2 regions of the Cryptosporangium aurantiacum genome follow, and region 1 is predicted to be linked to the other one. Evidence: riboswitches for the same ligand, from Rfam matches in the RefSeq annotation. Region 1 holds a riboswitch; the other holds the start of a gene.
What was found. Region 1 has a riboswitch for cobalamin ahead of BUB75_RS16090 (putative cobaltochelatase). Riboswitches for the same ligand answer to the same signal wherever they lie in the genome.
Positions count from the first base shown of each region.

Region 2: linked by a shared signal. The riboswitch ahead of BUB75_RS35865 (ABC transporter substrate-binding protein) and the one ahead of BUB75_RS16090 (putative cobaltochelatase) in region 1 are both predicted to bind cobalamin.

Region 1 covers NZ_FRCS01000004.1:366,778-370,177, forward strand. Annotated here, with positions in the region: gene BUB75_RS16090 (putative cobaltochelatase) at 1-1,388, opposite strand, end outside; cobalamin riboswitch at 1,469-1,595, opposite strand; gene BUB75_RS16095 (phosphoribosyltransferase) at 1,733-2,407, opposite strand; gene BUB75_RS16100 (response regulator) at 2,470-3,111, opposite strand; gene BUB75_RS16105 (sensor histidine kinase) at 3,108-3,400, opposite strand, start outside.
Region 2 covers NZ_FRCS01000017.1:3,387-6,786, forward strand. Annotated here, with positions in the region: gene BUB75_RS35855 (ABC transporter ATP-binding protein) at 1-624, shown strand, start outside; gene BUB75_RS35860 (class I SAM-dependent methyltransferase) at 621-1,316, shown strand; cobalamin riboswitch at 1,327-1,507, shown strand; gene BUB75_RS35865 (ABC transporter substrate-binding protein) at 1,565-2,560, shown strand; gene BUB75_RS35870 (class I SAM-dependent methyltransferase) at 2,557-3,303, shown strand; gene BUB75_RS35875 (FecCD family ABC transporter permease) at 3,304-3,400, shown strand, end outside.

The sequences.
Region 1 (3,400 bases):
CGGCCGACGCCGGGCACCGTGAGCAGCTTCGTGCGGTAGGGGGACGCCGCCCGGACCGCCGCCTGCTCGACCGGGGACGGCCCGGGTAGCCGCGGTGCGTCAGCCGCACCATCGGCCGACGGCCGGCCGGCCGGAACCGGCCCGGCCGGTACGTCGGGCCCGCCGCCGTCCGGAGTGCCCGGCGGTGTACCCGACGGGGTTCCCGGTGCGTCCGCGGTCGGGTCGTTCCGCTCGGTGCCACCGTCCGGGCCGTCGGCTCCGCCGGGGCCACCGTCGTCAGGGCCACCGTCGTCAGGGCCATCCGGGCCGCCGTCGCCGGGACCGCCGCCATCGGGGCCGTCGGGGTCCTCGTCGGGATCGTTCTCGGCGGCGTCCCGCAGCGCCTGGTCGAGCTTGTCCTGATCGAGCCCGGGCGCGTCGAACGGGTTCCGGCGGCGGCGGTGCGGCAGCGCGAGCTCGGCGGCGCGCCGGATGTCGTCGTCGGTGACGTGATCCCGCCCGTGCCACGCCGCCAGCGCGACCGCGGTCCGCGCGGTGACCAGGTCCGCCCGGAGCCCATCCACGTCAAAAGCGGCGCACACCGCGGTGATCCGCCGCAGGGCGGCGTCGCTCAGGACGACGTCCGCCAATCGGGTGCGGGCCTCGACGATCCGGGCCGCCAGCGAGGCGTCCTCCGCGGCCCAGCGGGCCGCGAACCCCTCCGGGTCGGCCTCGTAGGCCAGCCGCCGCCGGACCACATCGGCCCGCTCGGCGGGATTCCGGCTCGCGGTCACCTCGACGGTCAGCCCGAACCGGTCGAGCAGCTGCGGCCGCAGCTCACCCTCTTCCGGGTTCATCGTGCCGACCAGCAGGAACCGCGCCGCGTGCCGCACCGAGACGCCGTCACGCTCGACGTAGGCGCGGCCCATGCCCGCCGCGTCGAGGAGCGTGTCGACGAGGTGGTCGGCGAGCAGGTTCACCTCGTCCACGTACAGGACGCCACGGTGCGCGGCCGCGAGCAGACCCGGCTGGTAGGCGCGGACGCCCTCGGTGAGCGCGCGCTCCAGGTCGAGGGCGCCAACGAGACGGTCCTCGGTGGCGCCGACGGGCAGCTCCACGAGCCGCGCCGCCCGGGCTTCGGGGAGCACGTCGCCGTGCGGACCATCCGGGCACTGCGGGTCGGGGGCGGCCGGGTCGCAGGCGAATCGGCACCCGGCGACGACGGTGATCGGGGGCAGCAGCGCGTGCAGCGCACGCACCACGGTCGATTTTGCGGTGCCCTTCTCACCCCGGGCCAGGACGCCGCCGATGGCGGGCGAGATGGCGTTGAGCGTCAACGCCAGGCGCAGGTCGTCGAGTCCGACGACTGCGGAGAACGGGTACGGCGGTGTCACCCGCCGGTCACGCACGAGGGCATGCCAGGGTCCTTCCCGCGGGTGTCCACGCCCGCGTGTGGGTGTCCTGCGAGCAGGCTCGCAGGGAGCGGACACAGTGTCCTGGCTCCCGGATCGACGCGTGTCCTCGGCCTTCCAGCCGTGTCCGGCCGTGACCGTTGGGTGAGGTCGGCTCCCCGGTAACAGTGGCGGGACCGCGCCGGATTCTCACCGGTCTTCCTGCCCTCCGCTCGCGGGTAACTCTGACTCACGGTCCGCCCCGCCGTCAAAGGGCGCCCACCCCGCGAGACGCGCGTCACCCACGACCACAGATGGTGGTCCGGACGGATGCCGGGACCACCCTCTGTTGTCGTGCTCCCTCAGAGGCGGAGTGCGGCGCTGTCTTGGCGGGCGGCGTGCAGCTCCTGCTCCACCTGCTCGTCGGTGAGCTGCGGGAAGTCGCGGTAGTGGAACCCGACCGCGCGGAACTCCGGCGGCGCGCTGACGCAGACCACGGCGTCGGCCTCGGTGCCGAGCATCGCCACCGCCTGGGGCGCGCACACGGGGGCCGCGAAAACGAGGTGCGCGGGGTTCTCGGCGCGGACCCGCCGCAGCGCCGCGCGTGCGGTGGCTCCGGTCGCGAGCCCGTCGTCGACCACCACGACGGTCCGCCCCGCGATCACCGGCGCCGGCCGTCCGCCCCGGTACCGCTCGGTGCGGCGGCGCGCCTCGGCCCGTTCGCGCTCCACGTCCGCGTCCAGGTCCTCCAGCCGCAGGCCGACCTGCCCGAGCAGGGCCTGGTCGAACAGCGCCGGGCCGTCGACGGTGACCGCGCCGACGCCGAGCTCCCGATGCCACGGCACCCCGATCTTCCGCGCGACGACGACGTCCAGCTCACCGTGGACCGCAGCGGCCACCGTCCGCGCGATCGGGACACCGCCGCGCGGCAGCCCGAGCACCAGCGGCACGTGGTGCGCACCGCCGTGCGCAGTCAGGTGCTCGGCCACCGCAGCGGCCAACGCCCGTCCTGCTTCCGTCCGGTCGGTGAAGAACATCTGGCACCCCCAGCGCCGGGAACCCGTTACTCCGGGTTACCCCAGCTCAGAGGAGTAACACCTCAGGTCGCCGCGCCCAGCCCGCGATCCCTGGCCAGCAACAGCGCCTCCGAGCGGTTCGGGACGCCGAGCTTCGTCAGCACGTTGGCCACGTGGTTCCGCACGGTCTTCGGGCTCAACACCAACCGGCGCGAGATCGTCGTGTTGTCGTAGCCGCGGGCGACCAGGTCCAGGACTTCCCGCTCGCGGTCGGTGAGCTCCGGGAACGGCAGCGGCCCGGCCGTGCGCGCGCCGGACAGGTACGTCATCGCCCGCGCGGCCACCTGCGGTCCGAGGATCACCTCGCCGTTCGCCACCGCACGCACCGCCCGCTCGACCTCCGCCGGCGTCGCGCCCTTCAGCAGGTAACCCCGAGCCCCGGCGCGGACCGACGCGACCACCGACTCGTCGTCCTCGAGCATCGTCACGACCAGGACCCGCACGTCCGGCATCCGTCGCACGAGTTCCCTGGTCGTCTCGGTGCCGGAGTCGTCGCCGAGGTGGAGGTCCATGATCACGACGTCGACGTCCGGCCCGATCGTCGCCAACGCTTCCTCCCGGGAGGCCGCCTGCGCCACCACGTCCACCGCGTCGAGGCTGGCGAGCAGCGCCACCATCCCGAGGCGGAACACCGGATGGTCGTCGACGACCGCGACCCGGATCACAGCGGAAGCACCGCGGCCACCCGCGTCCCGTCGTTCGCGGCCGGACCGATCTCGAACGCACCGCCCTGCTCCTCGGCGCGCTCCCGCATCGAGCGGGTCCCGACGCCGGCGACCGCGTCCGCCCGGAAACCCGTTCCGTCGTCTTCGACGACGAGCCGGACGGACTGCGCGTCGATCGTCACCTCGACGTCGCAGCGGGACGCCTCGGCGTGCCGCGCCACGTTCATCACGGCCTCCACCACGATGCCGTAGACCGCGGTCGCCAGCTGCGGGGACAGCCCCTCGGCGC
Region 2 (3,400 bases), on a different contig from region 1:
CGCAGCCCGGCCGGCCGGGTCACCGTCGACGGCGACGACCTCGCCGCGCTCCCCCCGCGCGAGGCCGCCCGCCGCCTCGCCGTCGTCGTCCAGGAGACCGGTGGCGAGACCGCGCTGACCGTGGGCGAGATGGTGCTGCTCGGCCGCGGCCCGCACCTCTCGACGTTCCAGCGCACCAGCCCCGCCGACTACACGATCGCCGCCCACGCTCTGGAACGTGTCGGCGCCACGCGCCTCGGCGCCCGCCCGTTCGCGGCCCTCTCCGGCGGCGAGCGGCAACGCGTCCTCATCGCCCGCGCGTTGACGCAGCAGGCCACCCACCTGCTGCTCGACGAGCCGACCAACCACCTCGACATCCGCTACCAGCACGAGATCCTGCAGCTCGTCCGCGACCTCGGCACGTGCGCGATCGTCGTGCTCCACGACCTCAACCTGGCCGCCCGCTACTGCGACGACCTCGTCCTCCTCGGCGACGGCGGCGGCGTGGTCGCGACCGGCCCGACGCGCGACGTCCTCGACCCGGACGTCCTGCAGCCGGTCTACGGCATCGGGATCCGCCGGATCGAACTCGACGGCCACCTCCACCTCCTGTTCCACCCCGCCGACGAAAGGGCGCCCGCGTGAGCGTGCAGGACCGCATCAACCAGTACTGGACCGAACGCGCCCCCGCCTACGACGACTACCAGCAGCAACCCGACCGGCTCGCGGCCGACGCCGCGGTCTGGGCGCGGATCTGGGCCGACGCTCTGCCGCCCGCGCCCACCGACGTGCTCGACGTCGGCACCGGCAGCGGCCACGTCGCGCTGACGCTGGCAAGTCTGGGCCACCGCGTCACCGGCATCGATCTGGCCGAGGGCATGCTGGACCGCGCCCGCAGGCACGCCGACGGCCTGCCGAACCCGCCGGTGTTCCGGCGGGGCGACGCGGTCGCCCCTGACTTCCCCGACGGCAGCTTCGCCGCCGTCGTCAACCGGTACGTTATGTGGACGCTCCGCGAGCCGGCAATCGCGGTAGCGAACTGGATCCGGCTGCTGCGTCCGGGCGGAACGCTCGCGGTCGTCGACAGCACGTGGTTCCCGAACGGGCTCGATGCCTCCGGGGAGAACTTCGGCCGCTGGTACGACACGTCGGTCCGCGACGCGTTGCCGCTGGCCGCCGCGTCGTCGATCCAGCAGACCGCGGACGTGCTGGCGGAGGCCGGGCTCCGTGGCGTCGAGATCGTCCCGCTGACCGCGCTGCTCGAACTGGACCAACGGCTCGGCGTCGCCCCGAACCACGAGGTGCAGCTGCAGTACCTGATCCGCGGCCGGGCCTGACCGGCCCGGCTGTTATCGTCACGACGCCAGTCAACCCACGAAGTGGGTCAGGGAACCCGGTGCGATTCCGGGGCTGACGCGCAGCGGTGAGGGGGACGGCCGCGGCACTGGCCACTGGACCGATGGGTCTGGGAAGGCGCCGCGGCCGGACGAACCCGAGTCCGAAGACCTGCTGGCGACCGGCGTCCGCCCCGGACGCCGGATCGGCAACGGGCCTCGCGATCGGGCCCGCGATCTTTGAGGAACCCATGTCGTCACGTCATGGGCTCGCGGCTGCCGCGAGCCTGCTGCTGCTTGCGTCCTGCGGTCAGGACACCGGATCCGCGTCCGCCGCCGACCCCGGCTACCCGCTCAGCGTCGCGAACTGCGGACGCCAGGTGAGCGTCGACCGGCCGATCGAGAACGCGGTGTCGATCAGCCAACCGGCCTCGGAGCTGCTGCTCTCGCTCGGCGTTCAGGACCGGATGGCCGGCACGGCGTCCTGGAGCGACCCGGTGCTGCCGAACCTGGCCGCCGCGAACGAGACCGTGCCGCGGATCGCGAAGGACTTCCCGTCGTTCGAGCGGCTGCTGGAGGAGGAACCGGACTTCGTCTACACGACGTTCGCGTACACCTACACGCCCGAGGGCGTTGCCGACCGCGCGAAGTTCGACGCGGTGAAGATCCCCACGTACCTGTCGTCCAGCGAATGCACCGGGCAGGACGCCGTCCAGAGCCGGGCGCTGACGATCGACGACCTGTACCGGGAGATCGACGACCTCGCGACGCTGTTCGACGTCCGGCAGCGCGGCGACGCGCTGGTGACGTCGCTGACGCAGCGGATGGCCACCGCCGCGAAGGCCGTCGACGCCAGGAACACCACGCTGGCCTGGTGGTACTCCGGCACGAAGACGCCGTACATCGCCGGCTGCTGCGGCACCCCGGGCCTGGTGACCGGCGCGGTCGGCGCGAAGAACGCGTTCGCCGACAGCACCCAGCTGTGGCCGGAGACCAGCTGGGAGAGCATCCTCGACCGCGACCCGACCGTGCTCGTCCTCGCCGACCTCACCCGCGGCGACGACGGGGACAGCGCGGCGGCGAAGATCGAGTTCCTCGAGTCCGACCCGGTCGCCCGCAAGCTCACCGCGGTGAAGAACAAGCGCTACGTCATCCTCTCCGGCTCGGACATGGACCCCGGTATCCGCACCGTGCAGGCCGTGGAGAAGGTCAGCGCCGGCCTCACGAAACTCGGGTACACATCATGACTGCAGACCTGCACGACCTGGTCCGGCGCTGGGACGCCCAGCAGGCCGCGTACATCGCCGGCCGCGAACAGCGCTTCACCGCGATGCTCGACGTGCTGGAGCTGACCGTCGGCGGCGACGCCACGATCGTCGACCTCGGCTGCGGCCCCGGTTCGCTGACCCGCCGGGTCCTCGAGCGGTTCCCGCGGGCTCGCGTCGTCGCCCTGGACTACGACCCGGTGCTGCTGGCGCTCGCCAGGAAGACGCTGTCCGAGTACGGCGAGCGGGTCACCGTCGTCGACGTGGATCTGCTCGACCCGCACTGGACTGACGGCCTGGGCGCCCTGTCGGCCGCGGTCTCCACCACCGCGCTGCACTGGCTGGCACCGGACGAGCTGCTGCGGCTCTACGCCCGGGTGCACGCGCTGCTCACGCCGGGTGGCGTGCTGCTCGACGGCGACCACTTCCGGTTCGACGACCGCGATCCGGTGCTGCAGAAGGTGGCGCTGGCCCACGACGAGCGGACCCAGCAGGTGGCGTTCGCCGCCGGCGCGGAGGACTGGGCGACGTGGTGGGACGCCGCGCGCGCCCACCCGGCCCTCAGCCCGCACGTCGCCGAGCGGGACCGCCGGTACGGCGCGCGGACCTCGGCTCCGGCGACCACCGTGGACTTCCGGCTCGCCGCGCTGCGTCAGGCCGGTTTCGGTGCGACCGGGACCGTGTGGCAGCTGCTGGACGACTACGTGGTCTGGGCGCAGAAGTAGTTGTCCCGGTTCGGTTTCTGGGTGGCCGGGATCGGCGTCCTCGTGACGTCGATCGCGGTCGCGATCACGATCGGTCCGGCCGACCTGTCGGTGCGGG